DNA from 2 places in the Pseudarthrobacter cellobiosi genome. Region 2 is predicted to be linked to the other one. Evidence: riboswitches for the same ligand, from Rfam matches in the RefSeq annotation. Region 2 holds a riboswitch; the other holds the start of a gene.
The links. A riboswitch is a leader RNA that binds a small molecule or an ion and turns the genes downstream of it on or off. The one in region 2 is predicted to bind thiamine pyrophosphate.

Region 1: linked by a shared signal. The riboswitch ahead of thiD (bifunctional hydroxymethylpyrimidine kinase/phosphomethylpyrimidine kinase) and the one ahead of thiC (phosphomethylpyrimidine synthase ThiC) in region 2 are both predicted to bind thiamine pyrophosphate.

The regions. Positions count from the first base shown of each region.
Region 1 covers NZ_JAMXBK010000021.1:45,305-52,339, reverse strand. Annotated here, with positions in the region: gene NG701_RS07000 (vitamin K epoxide reductase family protein) at 1-318, opposite strand, end outside; gene NG701_RS06995 (Rne/Rng family ribonuclease) at 772-4,065, shown strand; TPP riboswitch at 4,167-4,264, shown strand; gene thiD (bifunctional hydroxymethylpyrimidine kinase/phosphomethylpyrimidine kinase) at 4,247-5,845, shown strand; gene rplU (50S ribosomal protein L21) at 6,118-6,426, shown strand; gene rpmA (50S ribosomal protein L27) at 6,488-6,751, shown strand; gene obgE (GTPase ObgE) at 6,869-7,035, shown strand, end outside.
Region 2 covers NZ_JAMXBK010000021.1:175,951-182,985, forward strand. Annotated here, with positions in the region: gene lepB (signal peptidase I) at 1-2, opposite strand, end outside; gene lepB (signal peptidase I) at 3-680, opposite strand; gene rplS (50S ribosomal protein L19) at 765-1,124, opposite strand; gene trmD (tRNA (guanosine(37)-N1)-methyltransferase TrmD) at 1,368-2,240, opposite strand; gene rimM (ribosome maturation factor RimM) at 2,241-2,786, opposite strand; gene NG701_RS07715 (RNA-binding protein) at 2,899-3,141, opposite strand; gene rpsP (30S ribosomal protein S16) at 3,143-3,559, opposite strand; gene NG701_RS07725 (hypothetical protein) at 3,772-4,209, opposite strand; gene NG701_RS07730 (VOC family protein) at 4,323-5,198, opposite strand; TPP riboswitch at 5,354-5,461, shown strand; gene thiC (phosphomethylpyrimidine synthase ThiC) at 5,456-7,035, shown strand, end outside.

The DNA of each region.
Region 1 (7,035 bases), 130 kb from region 2:
GACGGCGAACGCGACGATGCCAATAAACATGTTGGGGAACCCGAACGCCGAGCTCTGCCACGTCTGCATGACCTGGCCGCAGGAGATCCACGGATTAACGTCGCAGGCCGTTACGTGATTCGGATCCTCGAGGACAGCGAGCTTTTCCAGGACCAGCGCCCCCGAGGCCAGCCAGCCGATGGCGCCGGTGATGACCATCAGCCAGCCGAGGGGCCGGTTACGTGCCATCGGCGGCACGGTCCCGGGCGTGGCGGGCAACGGCTCCGCCGCAGGGGAGGCAGCCGGCGTGTCGGTGCCGTGGGAGGAAATGCTTGGCATGGTGTGTGGCGTCCTTTGCTTCGGGTGCTCCTTGCCCCGATTGTAACGCCGGTAACTGGAAGCAGCATTCAGTCAGCGCCCTCAGGTACCGATCTGTTGCCGGTGGTTCCGCCGTCTTTCAGCCCGGGTGTGAGAGAATGTACATGGCTGGAGGCCGACCCACATTCGGACTCCGGTCCGGTGGCTTGTTTCAAGACCGCCAATGATGAGCAGGGCAGGCTTCGGATTCTCTGATCCGGCTTCCCGCAATTCCATTGGTCGGCACCTGGTTGTGGCGTGTAGAACAACGGGTTTCAGGACACAGCCGACGGCTCCCACGGGCTGCCGCACCCCTCTGCCGGTGCGAACCTGGGAGTATCCACTTGACTTCTGTCAACGCCTGCGGGTTTGACAATATGTGCCCCAATGGGTGCCGGATGTGGGGGTACGTCAGGGGCAGGAGTGTTGCCACATATGGAAAACGAACAAGCACCAGCCGTTAATGATGAAGCCGTCGCCGAGGCTACGGAAGCGCCCAAGAAAGTCACCCGGACGCGTCGGAAGGCAGTGCCGAAGGCCGCAGAGCCCGCACCCGTGACTGACGCCGACGCCCAGACTGAGCCTGCGGCAGATGCCGCACCAGAGCCTAAGGCGCCGGTGCGCCGGACCCGTGCACGTAAGACGGTGGTCGCCGCCGAACCGTTGCCGGCCTTCGCCGTTGAGGTTCTGGAAGCACCAGCCGCCGTTGTTACCGAGACCGCCGTAGAGACTGCCGCGGTGGAGACTGCCGCCGTCGAATCCGCGACCCCTGAGGCTGCAGCGGAGACCAAGCCTGTCCGCCGCCGCCGCGTGGCCACCCGCAAAACCTCGGCCCCCGACGTCGCTCCTGCGGCCGTAGAACAGACAGCTCCGGAGCAGGCAGCCCCTGAAACTGCAGCAACGCAGGCCCCGGAAGCAGAGGAGGTCGCCGCTGCGGCGGCCGCCGCGCCCGCAGCAGCCGCCGTCGCCCCCGTCAACGCTGCCCCGGTCAACGCTGCCGCCGCGCCGGCTGAAGAGCCAGCTTCTGCTGAGACTGCCAGCCCGTTCAGTTCACTGTTCCTTGAGCCAGCGTCCACCACATCCGTACTTTTTCAGGCCCCTGACCTCAGCACCGTGGTCCGCCCCGCGCCGGTTGCTGCCGTGGTTGAAGAGCCGGAAGAGGACGACGTCGAAGAAGGCGAAGCGGACGACGCCAACGGCCGCCGCAGGCGCCGCAGCCGTGGACGCCGCGGGCGTAGCCGCACCGGCGAAAGCGATGCTGACGCCGATAACGAAGGCGACGACGGCGCAGCCGAAGAAACCGATGAGGACTCCGCCGGGCAGGCCGATGAGGGCGTGACGTCCCGTCGTCGCCGCCGCCGCCGCCGTGGCGACCAGGACCTGGAACTGACCGGAGGAGAAGGCGACGACCCGCCCAACACGGTGACCCGCGTCCGCGCGCCCCGCGCCGCCACCGAAGCGCCGGTCAACAACCGCGTCACGTCCGTCAAGGGCTCCACCCGCCTCGAAGCCAAGAAGCAGCGCCGCCGCGAATCCCGCGACACCGGCCGCCGCCGCACAGTCATCACCGAGGCCGAATTCCTGGCCCGCCGTGAATCCGTTGACCGGCAGATGATCGTCCGCCAGCGCGACGACAGAATCCAGATCGGCGTCCTTGAAGACGGCGTCCTGGCCGAACACTTTGTCTCCAAGACCCAGCAGGACTCCCTGATCGGCAACGTTTACCTCGGCAAGGTGCAGAACGTCCTGCCGTCCATGGAAGCGGCGTTTGTTGACATCGGACGCGGCCGCAACGCCGTCCTGTACGCCGGTGAAGTGAACTGGGAAGCCGTTAACCTCGAAGGCAAGCAGCGCCGGATCGAAAACGCGCTCAAGTCCGGCGACACCGTCCTGGTCCAGGTCACCAAGGATCCCGTGGGCCACAAGGGTGCACGCTTGACCAGCCAGATCTCGCTGCCCGGCCGCTACCTGGTCTATGTGCCCGGCGGCTCCATGACCGGCATCTCCCGCAAACTGCCCGACGTCGAGCGCAACCGCCTCAAGCGCATCCTCAAGGACCGCCTCCCGGAGCACGCCGGCGTCATCGTCCGCACCGCTGCCGAAGGCGCCTCGGAAGAGGAGCTCACGCACGACATCAACCGGCTGCGCGCGCAGTGGGAGGGCATCGAAAGCCAGTCCACGTCCACCAAGATCCTCGCGCCGGAGCTGCTCTACGGCGAACCTGACCTCACCATCAAGGTGGTCCGTGACGTCTTCAACGAGGACTTCTCCAAGCTGATCGTCTCCGGTGAAGAGGCCTGGGACACCATCGAGGCCTACGTCACCTACGTGGCCCCGGACCTCGTGGGCCGCCTGGAAAAGTGGACCAAGGACCAGGACATCTTCGCTGCGTGGCGGATCGATGAGCAGATCCACAAGGCCCTGGAACGCAAGGTCTTCCTGCCTTCGGGCGGCTCGCTGGTCATCGACCGCACCGAAGCCATGACCGTGGTGGACGTCAACACCGGCAAGTTCACCGGCAGCGGCGGCAACCTCGAGGAAACCGTCACCAAGAACAACCTCGAGGCAGCTGAAGAAGTGGTCCGGCAGCTCCGGCTCCGCGACATCGGCGGCATCATCGTCATCGACTTCATCGATATGGTCCTCGAATCCAACCGCGACCTGGTCCTCCGCCGCATGGTGGAATGCCTGGGCCGCGACCGGACCAAGCACCAGGTGGCCGAAGTGACCTCGCTGGGCCTCGTGCAGATGACGCGCAAGCGCATGGGCACCGGGCTCCTGGAAGTCTTCGGCGAGCAGTGCGAAACCTGTGCAGGCCGCGGGATCGTCACCCACGACGACCCCGTGGAACACCGCCGCGCCAATACGGTAGCCGCAGAGCACCACGTGCAGCGTGTGGACAGCCGCCCGGAAACCCAGCGCACCGATAACATACGCACCGACAGCCAGCGCCCGGACAGCCAGCCGGGTGGCCGCACTGACCGGAAGCGCCGCCGCGGACGCGGCGGACAGCCGCTGGAAACGGTACCGGCAGCTCCGGTGCAGATCCACACGGTCCACCCGGAAGCCAGCGATGCCGAGCGCCATGCGAAAGCGGAGGCCACGCGGGCAGCGCTTGCGAACATTGCGGCCGCAGCCCACGCTGCGCATCTGCATGACGACGAGGTGGCTCACGCATCCGCTGCCGCGGGCCGGCAGCCTGCGGCTCCGGTGCCGGCTCCGGTTGGGCAGTCCGAAACCGACTCCAACGGCCGCCCGGCCGCAGTGCTGACATTCGGCGGCGAACAGGTGGTGCTTCCGTTCGTGGCGCACCACGATGACCAGCCGCACGCACCTGCCCTGACACTTGACCGCCTCGCGGAGGCCTTCGCCCACCTTGGCGAGCCGGCACCTGTAGCGGAAAGCACGCCGTCGGCAGTCCAGGCAACTGAAACCCAGTCGGCCGAACCTGCCCGCCAGCGGCAGCCAGCCGTGGCGGAGAAGGATTACTCCGACCACACCGAGGAGCCCCGCGCCCGCCGTCCCCGGCGGAACCGGAGTGCCAGCCGTGCCCAGGGCGCAGCCAACGCCACGTCCGTAGAGCATCACGAAGCCGCTCCGGCGGCTCCCGCCGGACACACCCACGCCGCCAAGGCGCCGGAGCCCGTCAAGGCTCCTGTGGCCGACAAACCGGTTGCCGCCAACGCGCCCATCATCCTGGGCGTAGGAGTTCCGGCCTCGGAGCTCTGACCAAGCAGTAGGGCAAGCCAATACAACGGCGCCCGGACGTGCCTGTGAATCACAGGCTGCGTCCGGGCGTCCGGCGTTAAGTCCCGGGGAGCGCTAGGCTGGTGACTGACACGGGGTGCCGCGCAGAGAGCCGGCTGAGATCCACACCCGTTGAACCTGTCCGGTTAGCACCGGCGAAGGGATGTCTCCTTTGGCTTCAACTTCTGTCCTTCCCCCTGCAACACCCGCGGCGGCTCTGCTGGAAGCCCCAGCAACCCGGGCTGAGGTCCGGCCCGCACCAGGCCGCTCTTCTGCGGTCCGGGTGTTGCGTGACGTTCCGCGGGTGCTGTCCATTGCCGGATCGGACCCTTCAGGGGGCGCGGGCGTCCAGGCCGACCTCAAAAGCATTGCCGCCCTTGGCGGCTACGGCATGGCGGCCATCACCGCGCTGACGGTCCAAAACACCCAGGGGGTCCAGGCGGTTCACGTCCCGCCTGCGTCCTTCCTGGGCCAGCAGCTTGATGCCATCAGCGACGACATCACCATCGACGCGGTCAAGATCGGCATGCTGGGCGACGCTGCGGTGATAGGCGTGGTCCGCGACTGGCTGGAAAAGGTGCGTCCCGCCGTCGTCGTTCTTGATCCGGTGATGGTGGCCACGAGCGGCGACCGGCTGCTGCAGGAGTCTGCCGAGGCGGCCCTGCGGGAGCTGCTCCCGCTCGCGGACCTGATCACCCCCAACCTGGCCGAACTGGCCATCCTGGTGGGGGAGCCGCAGGCGAGGGAATGGCACGACGCGCTCGGGCAGGGGCAGCGGTTGTCCGCCGCGACCGGTGCCACCGTACTGGTCAAGGGCGGCCATCTCGACGGCGGTGCGTGCCCGGATGCCCTGGTCAACGCTGCCGGGCTGCTCGCCCAGGAGGTGGTGGAGGTGAGCGGGGACAGGATCCCCACGCGCAACAGCCACGGCACCGGCTGCTCGCTGTCATCGGCCATTGCCACGGCTCAGGCCCGGCTGGGGGACTGGGAAGCCGCATTACGGCAAGTGAAGCCCTGGCTGGTGGGCGCGCTGCAGGCCTCTGACCAACTTGAGGTGGGCGCGGGCAACGGCCCCATCAACCACTTCCACCACATGCAACAGGTTCCGGCAGCCGGCGAGTTCGCAGAGACGCTGCGCCGGGCGTCGGAGCCGGATCTTGCAGCCATCTACGGGCTGGATTTCATCCGCGACCTGGAGGCCGGCACATTGGCTGAGGAACAGTTTGCCTATTACCTCGCCCAGGACGCCATCTACCTCAACGGCTATTCGCGGGTCCTCGCCCGGGCCAGCGCGCTGGCGCCCACGGAAGCCGCCCAGCTGTTCTGGGCAAAGTCGGCCCAGCAATGCCTTGAGGTCGAGTCCGAACTGCACCGCACGTGGCTAAGCACCAGGACAGTGGACTCCGTCCTGGGACCTGTCACCAAGTCCTACGTGGACCACCTGCTGGCGGCCTCTGCCTCCGGCAGCTACGCGGTCCTCGTGGCGGCGGTACTGCCGTGCTTCTGGCTGTATGCCGAAGTGGGACAGACTCTCCACGCGGAGTTCCTGGCTGCGGGTGCACCGGCAGCACATCCTTATGCCGACTGGCTCCGGGCCTATGCTGACGAGGATTTCGCCCAGGCCACGCGTGACGCCATCGCCTTGGCTGACGACGCCGGCCGGAGTGCTTCCGCGGATGAACGGGCGGCGATGCTGGTGGCTTTCAGGCAGTCGTGCCGGTTCGAGGTGGAATTCTTCGACGCGCCGCGAATTCATTCCTGACAGGCTGCGGCCCTTGCGGCCTGTACGATAGTCAGGCACGGTTTTGGATTGTCAGTGCAGTACCTGCTTGTGGGTCCTATCACAGACAACCTGCCGTAACCAGCCTCATTTGCGGCCGAAGGCAAAATTAGCGTATTCTAGATCTTCGGTGCTTACGCCAACACTTGGGTTACGACCCCACGGCGTTGAGGCACAGCGAGAACCCAGCCAACTATGGAACAGGGTTCAGCACGCAAATTTAGTAATAAACGTCGAGAGAAGTGAGTTCCCAAGTGGTGTACGCGATTGTCCGCGCAGGCGGCCGCCAAGAGAAGGTTTCCGTTGGAGACTTCGTTACCCTGAACCGCGTCCCCGGTGGAGCCGGCAGCACCTTTGAGTTGCCCGCACTGCTCCTGGTAGACGGTGACAAAGTCACCTCTGCCGCTGCGGACCTGGCCAAGGTAACGGTTACGGCTGAGATCCTCGAGGACCTCCGTGGTCCGAAGATCGTCATCCAGAAGTTCAAGAACAAGACCGGTTACAAGAAGCGCCAGGGTCACCGTCAGGAATTGACCAAGGTCAAGATCACGGGTATCAAGTAACTCTTCGTTACTGTTCAGGTTCTTCAGCAGATTCCCCAGAATTTAAAGGCAGGCATTTCAAATGGCACATAAAAAAGGCGCGAGTTCCACTCGCAACGGTCGTGACTCCAACGCCCAGTACCTCGGCGTCAAGCGCTTCGGCGGCCAGGTAGTTTCCGCAGGCGAGATCATCGTTCGCCAGCGTGGCACCCACTTCCACCCGGGCGCCGGCGTTGGGCGTGGCGGCGACGACACACTGTTCGCACTGGCCCCGGGAGCCGTCCAGTTCGGCACCCGCCGTGGTCGCCGCGTTGTTAACATCGTTGCTGCTGCAGCTGCAGAGTAACAAATAGTTCTGAAGCGGTGGAGCGGGCCATTTTGGTCCGCTCCACTGTTCTTTTAACCGCATTACAATCGTCTTGGCGCCTTTGGGCGTACAGGAAACAGCACTGAGGAGATCCACGTGGCGAGCTTTGTAGACCGGGTAGTACTGCACGTATCCGGCGGTACCGGCGGCCACGGATGTGTCTCCGTCCACCGGGAGAAGTTCAAGCCCCTCGGCGGTCCCGACGGCGGCAACGGCGGCGACGGCGGCGACGTCATCCTGCGCGTCGATCACCAGACCACCAC
Region 2 (7,035 bases):
ATTTACTGTCCGTCCTCTGTTGTTGATCCTGCCGCTGGCGGCCGTGGTACTGCAGCAAATCTATCAAGTGGCCAGACGATCTGGACCGGCCTGCCGATGATACGGTCCATTGGCACCATGCCACCGCCGGGCGCCCCGAGCAGGCTGCGCGAATCAGCGGACGCCGAGCGGTGGTCACCGAGCAGCCAAAGCCTTCCGTCGGGCACCACGGCGCTGAAGACCTGCGTGCTTGGGCTGTCTCCGTCGAACAAGTACGGCTCGTCGAGTGCCCCGCCGTTCACGGTGATCTTTCCGTCTGCATCGCAGCAGACCACGGTGTCCCCAGGCAGGCCGATGACACGTTTGACGTATGTGGTGTCACTGCCGGCCAGGCCAAGCCACTGCCCGGCCGCTGCAAGGGAATCCAGAAGGGGGCCCTTCCCACTGTTCAGGGGAGCAAACGAACCCCTGCCATCGAAGACCACAATGTCGCCCCGACGGATGGGTTCGGCATGGAAGTCTGTCCTGGAGACCAGGATGCGGTCCCCTTTCGCAAGGACCGGCTCCATGGATTCGGATGGTATGTAATAGACATCCAGCAAGAGGGAACGGACCAGCCCGCTGATGACCACGGCCAGGAGAACTGCCACGAACGCAAAACGCCAGCCCATTCGTCTGGGCTGGCGTTTTGTCTGGTCCATGATCCGTATTCCTGGGGCGCTGATGCGAAGGGCTCCGGCGCTGGCCTGGTACGGCTGGGGCCTGCTTTGTAGGTCCCTGGGGACTTACTTCTTGGGCTGGAAGTCGCGCTTTTCCTTGATCTTCGCAGCCTTGCCGCGCAGGTCGCGCATGTAGTACAGCTTCGCGCGGCGCACGTCACCCTTGGAGACAACCTCGATCTTGTCGATGATCGGGGAGTGCACCGGGAAGGTACGCTCCACACCGACGCCGAAGGAGACCTTGCGGATGGTGAAGGTTTCGCGAAGACCGTCGCCGTGGCGGCCCAGGACGAAGCCCTGGAATACCTGGACACGGGAGTTCTTGCCTTCGATGATGTTCACGTGAACCTTGAGGGTGTCACCCGCGCGGAAGACAGGAACATCGGTGCGCAGCGAGGCTGCATCTACGGAATCGAGAATATGCATAATTGCACTCCTGGTGAACGCCACAGGTCATTCACTTTGGGTCACGGCGGGCAAGCCCGGGAGTACCGGAAATTACCGCCGAAAATTAAGTGGGGCCGGTTCCTTCACTGATTGAAGGTCCCGGGGTGTCCAGCTGTTGGTTGCGCTCCCCCTGTGGCAGGTGCGGACCCAGCAGACACAAAGACTAATTTTGCCACACTCGCGGGCCTACAGCCAATCGCCTCGGACCACAGACGCGCCGGTTCAGGTTGAGGCGTCGGTTCCGGTGTCCGTGCTGGTATCGGCCTGCCGCCGCGCCAGGAGGTGACCGTCGACGACGTCGTACCCGAGGTCGGCGAAAGCCGTACGGTCGGCACGTGGCAGCTTCCCGGCGTCGAACGTTTCCAGGAGGTCCGGACGGCGTTCCGCCGTCCGCCGGTACTGCTCGTGGCGGCGCCACTGCGCGATCTTCCCGTGGTTGCCGCTAAGCAGCACTGCCGGGACATCCCGGTCCCGCCAGCTGGCGGGCTTGGTATACACGGGGTATTCCAGCAGCCCGTCCGAATGCGACTCCTCCACCAGGGAATCAGGGTTGCCCACAACGCCTGGCAGCAGCCTGCCGATGGCTTCGACCATGGCCAAAACGGCCACTTCGCCGCCGTTCAGCACATAGTCACCAAGGCTCATGGGGCGCACCGTGAAGTGCTCTTCCGCCCACTCGATGACACGCTCGTCGATGCCCTCATAGCGGCCGCAGGCAAAAACCAGCTGGTCCTCTTCTGCGAGCTCATGGGCCAGGGCCTGGCTGAAGCGCTCCCCTGCCGGCGACGGGACAATCAAAACCGGTTTGGCGGGCTCGGCGGCCGTGGCCTCGGCGCCCCCTGCGGCTTCACCGGATCCGGCGACAGCAGCTGCGGCAACAGCAGCCAATGCCTGCGCCCAAGGCTCAGGCTTCATCACCATGCCGGCGCCGCCGCCGTACGGGGTGTCATCCACTGAGCGGTGCTTGTCGGTGGTGAAATCACGCAGGTCATGGACGCGCAGGTCCAACAGGCCGTCCTGGCGGGCCTTGCCAATGAGCGAGAGCTCCAGGGGCGCCAGGTACTCCGGGAAGATACTGACGACGTCGATTCTCATCTACGCGTTTTCCTCCGCTTCACCGGGGCCGGCTTCGCCGTCGTTGACCTCAAAGAGACCGTCCGGCGGCGTCAGCAGGACGAAGCCACCGGCCACATTGACCTCCGGAACGATCTGCTCCACAAACGGGACAAGGATTTCCTTGCCGTCCGGCATTTCAACCACGAGCAGGTCCTGGACGGGCAAGGTGTGCAGGGCGGCGATCTTGCCGACCACCTTCGACCCGACGCGCGCCTCGAGCCCTACCAGTTCGTGCTCGTACCAGCCTTCGTCGTCGTCCTCGTCCAGCTCTTCGGTTTCGATGAAAAGCTTGGCGCCGCGCAGGGTCTCTGCCTGGTTTCGGGTCTCGATTCCTTCGAATGCGAGCAGCAGGATGTCCTTGTTCCAGCGCGCACCCTCAACAATGAGCGGGCCGGCCGATGCAGGCTCCACCACAAACTCGGTACCGGGAACAAACCGGTCCCCGGGAGCGTCGGTCAGCACCTGGACCGTCACTTCGCCGCGGATTCCATGCGGTTTGCCGATTCGTGCCACCTGAAGCTGCATCTGTTCCTCTGTTTCGGTTGTGGATTCTCCACGGTTGTGTGGTGAAAGCACTCCGGCCCCTCCACCGTTTCTGGTGGAAGGGCCGGAGCAAAAAACTGATGTTGCCGAGCGCTTAGCGGCGGCGGTCGGTGTCGACGACGTCGACCCTGACCGGCTCGCCGTCTGCCAGTGCCGCCACAACGGTGCGCAATGCCCGTGCGGTGCGGCCCTGGCGGCCGATCACCCGTCCCAGGTCATCCTGATGAACACGAACCTCGAGGGTGTCCCCGCGGCGGTTGTTCTTCGAGCTGACCTTGACATCGTCCGGCGAATCAACGATTCCCCGGACGAGGTGTTCGAGCGCTTCTGCCAGCAATCTACTCAGCCTCGGTGGTCTCTGCCTCGGCCGGGGCCTCGGCTGCGTCAGACTGCTTCGACTTCTTGGTGATGGCTTCCGGGATGATCACGGAACCCTTTTCCGGGGCAACAAAGGCAGCCTTCGGAGCTTTGGTCTTCAGGGTGCCTTCCTGGCCCGGCAGGCCCTTGAACTTCTGCCAGTCACCGGTGATCTTCAGGATCGCGGCAACCTGCTCGGACGGCTGTGCGCCGACGCCGAGCCAGTACTGGGCACGGTCCGTGTCCACCTCGATGTATGAGGGCTCTTCGGTGGGGTGGTACTTGCCGATCTCTTCGATGGCACGGCCGTCACGCTTGGAGCGTGCGTCCATGACGACGATGCGGTAATACGGTGCGCGCATCTTGCCAAAGCGCTTAAGGCGAATCTTTACGGCCACTTTTGTGGTCACTCCTGTTTCAGAAAAGGGGTGAACCGACGTTCTGCACCCGTGGGGCGGGCCATACTTGAGGGTTCGAAGGACAGGATCCGGACGCGGAGAGAGGGGCCACGCAGATCGAGTACCTGTTTATTGTGCCAGATCAGCGTCCGGATTTCGACTTGACACGTCGGGATGGGGCAGCCGGGCGGACCCGGCGGGCCACGGCCGGTCTACGACGACCAGACATACACGCCGGTGCGTGCGGCGTCATCGACGGAGTTGGCAAGCTCAGCGAACTGCTGGACATACGTCCGGGCCTCGGCTGCGCCGAACGGCATGTCATCCTGGGCGGCCCACTTTTCAGCGACGTCGTCCAGGACATTGCCTTCGCCTTCAGTCTCGTAGCTGAGCAGGTCCGCGAGCGCACGCACCATGGCCGGCGGGACCCCGAGGAGGGAATCACTGGCCACGTCAACCATGGCCAGTTCGTAGTCCGCGCCACCGGCGTGCACCGCAACGCCGGCAAGATCGCCAAGCTGCTCGATTTCGAAATCGCTGATTCCGGGAATCCGCAGGGCCTGGCCCGCCGGGGAGCCGCCTGCATCCAGGACGTCCGCCCGCTTCAGAGCGGCATCGTGAGTGGAAACAAAAATTTCAGTGAAGCCCATGGGAACAGCCCTCATTCCATCGACGGTGCGGCCTGAAAGGGCAGCAGCAAGCGCCGCCCCGGCCGTTCAGAATCAGCCTAGTACAAGGCAGGCCGCACATTTGGCATCCGCACTCAGCGGACGGCGACACGGATATTGTTGCGCCACGGGTCCTCGAAGCGAAGCTCGGCGCCCGTGTGGTGCGAGGCCACACCGGCGACCTTCAGGCGGTCGGCGAGCGCTCCGACGTCATCCCCGGAAGGGACCTCGATGAGCACTTCGCCGAGGCCCAGGGTGTCCTTGCGGGGACCGGCTCCGCGGCTGTTCCACACATTCATGGCCATGTGGTGGTGATACCGGCCCGCGGAGACAAACAGTGCCTGCCCGTGCCAGCCGGCGGTCTTTTCGAAGCCCAGCGTGCCCACGTAGAAATCGTGCGCTGACTGGACGTCGCCCACCTGGAGGTGGACGTGGCCCACGCCGGCTTCGCTGGCCCGCTGGCCGGCCACGGAATCCTGGGTCAGGTGCTGCTCGAGGTAGCGCTGCGGCGGCAGTGCCAGGCTGTCCATCACTACATCCTTCCCGTTCCAGGACCAGTTTTCGCGCGGCCTGTCCCAGTACAGTTCGATGCCGTTGCCTTCGGGGTCATTGAAGTAGAAGGCCTCGCTGACGAGGTGGTCGGCGCTGCCGGTGAAGGACCGGGGTTCGTACTGGGCAGCGGTGGCTACCGTTGCGGCAAGCGAAGCCTGGTCGTCAAACAGCAGTGCGGTGTGGAACAGCCCTGCCTCTCCCCTGCCAGGCAGATTCAACGACGGAGCGGCCGCGAGGTGGACCAGCGGGCGTTGAAGGCGGCCAAGATAGACGCCGCCGTCCTGTTCCGCGACGACCTCCAGGCCGAGCGCACGCTGGTAGTAGTCGGTCATCAGCTTCATGTCGCCCACCTTGAGCATCACGGCGCCCATGGAGAGGTCGGCGGGAAGGAGATCCCGGCTGGTGGCTTCTGCAGTCATTTGAAAACTCCCGGTCCGTTGGCCTTCGGATGGAAGGCGGCTATGGTTCCAATTTACTTGAAGCTTCAATTTAATTCAAGTGGCGGCGCAGCCAAATTGCGACCGCTTTCCCGTGATTGCTGTCACCAGGCCACCCTCCGCCTGTGGTAGCTTCGACTTGACCACACGGGAGCCCTTGCAGGGGCTGAGATCGGGCTGACGCAGCCTGCGACCGTTGAACCTGTCCGGGTAATGCCGGCGAAGGAAGTGAGTATTCATTGAATACACAAGAAACACAGCTGATCCTTGCCAAAAATGAAGCCGACGTGGATCAAACGCTCCAGCCTGAAACCCAGTCACTGAAGTCCCACTCGCTGGCGTTTATCAACGATGAGGCCACGGGGATCCGGGTTCCCGTGACCGAAATCGCGCTGGAACCGTCGCCGAACGGCCAAGCGAACGGGCCTTTCCGGACCTACCGCACGGCGGGACCGGGCAGCGATCCGGTGGTGGGCCTCAACCCGTTCCGCTCAGAGTGGATCGCCGCCCGCGGCGACACCGAGCCCTACAGCGGACGGGAACGGAACCTGCTCGACGACGGCAGGTCGGCCGTGCGCCGCGGCGCAGCCTCTGCGGAGTGGAAGGGCGCACAGCCGGTGCCCCGCCGCGCCGTCGACGGCCGGACGGTCACGCAGATGCACTACGCGCGGCAGGGTGTCATCACCCCCGAGATGCAGTTCGTTGCCCTCCGCGAGAACTGTGACGTGGAACTGGTCCGCAGCGAAGTCGCTGCTGGCCGCGCCATCATCCCCAACAACATCAACCACCCGGAATCCGAACCGATGATCATCGGCAAGGCCTTCCTGGTCAAGATCAACGCGAACATCGGCAACTCCGCCGTGACCAGCTCCATCGCCGAGGAAGTGGACAAACTCCAGTGGGCCACCCAGTGGGGCGCCGACACGGTGATGGATCTGTCCACCGGCGATGACATCCACACCACCCGGGAATGGCTCATCCGCAACGCCCCCGTGCCCATCGGTACGGTACCGATATACCAGGCGCTGGAGAAGGTCAATGGCGAAGCCAACGCTCTGACGTGGGAAATCTTCCGGGACACGGTCATTGAGCAGTGCGAGCAAGGCGTGGACTACATGACCATCCACGCCGGTGTGCTGCTGCGTTACGTGCCGCTGACGGCCAACCGCGTCACCGGCATCGTCTCCCGGGGCGGTGCCATCATGGCAGGCTGGTGCCTGGCCCACCACCAGGAGAACTTCCTGTACACGCACTTCGACGACCTGTGCGAGATCTTCGCCAAGTACGACGTCGCGTTCTCCCTGGGCGACGGACTGCGCCCGGGAGCGACGGCGGACGCCAACGACGCCGCCCAGTTCGCCGAGCTCGACACCCTGGCTGAACTGACCCAGCGGGCGTGGGAATTCGACGTGCAGGTCATGGTGGAAGGTCCCGGGCACGTCCCGTTCCACCTGGTGCGGGAGAACGTGGAACGCCAGCAGGAACTCTGCAAGGGCGCCCCGTTCTACACCCTGGGGCCGCTGGTTACGGATATTGCCCCCGGCTACGACCACATCACGTCCGCCATCGGCGCCACGGAAATCGCCCGGTACGGCACGGCGATGCTTTGTTACGTCACGCCCAAGGAACACCTTGGCCTGCCGAACAAGGACGACGTGAAGACCGGGGTGATCACCTACAAGATCGCCGCCCACGCAGCAGACCTTGCCAAGGGCCACCCCGGCGCCCGTGAGCGGGATGATGCCCTGTCCAAGGCCCGGTTCGAGTTCCGCTGGCGCGACCAGTTCGCGCTGTCCCTGGATCCGGTCACGGCGGAGGC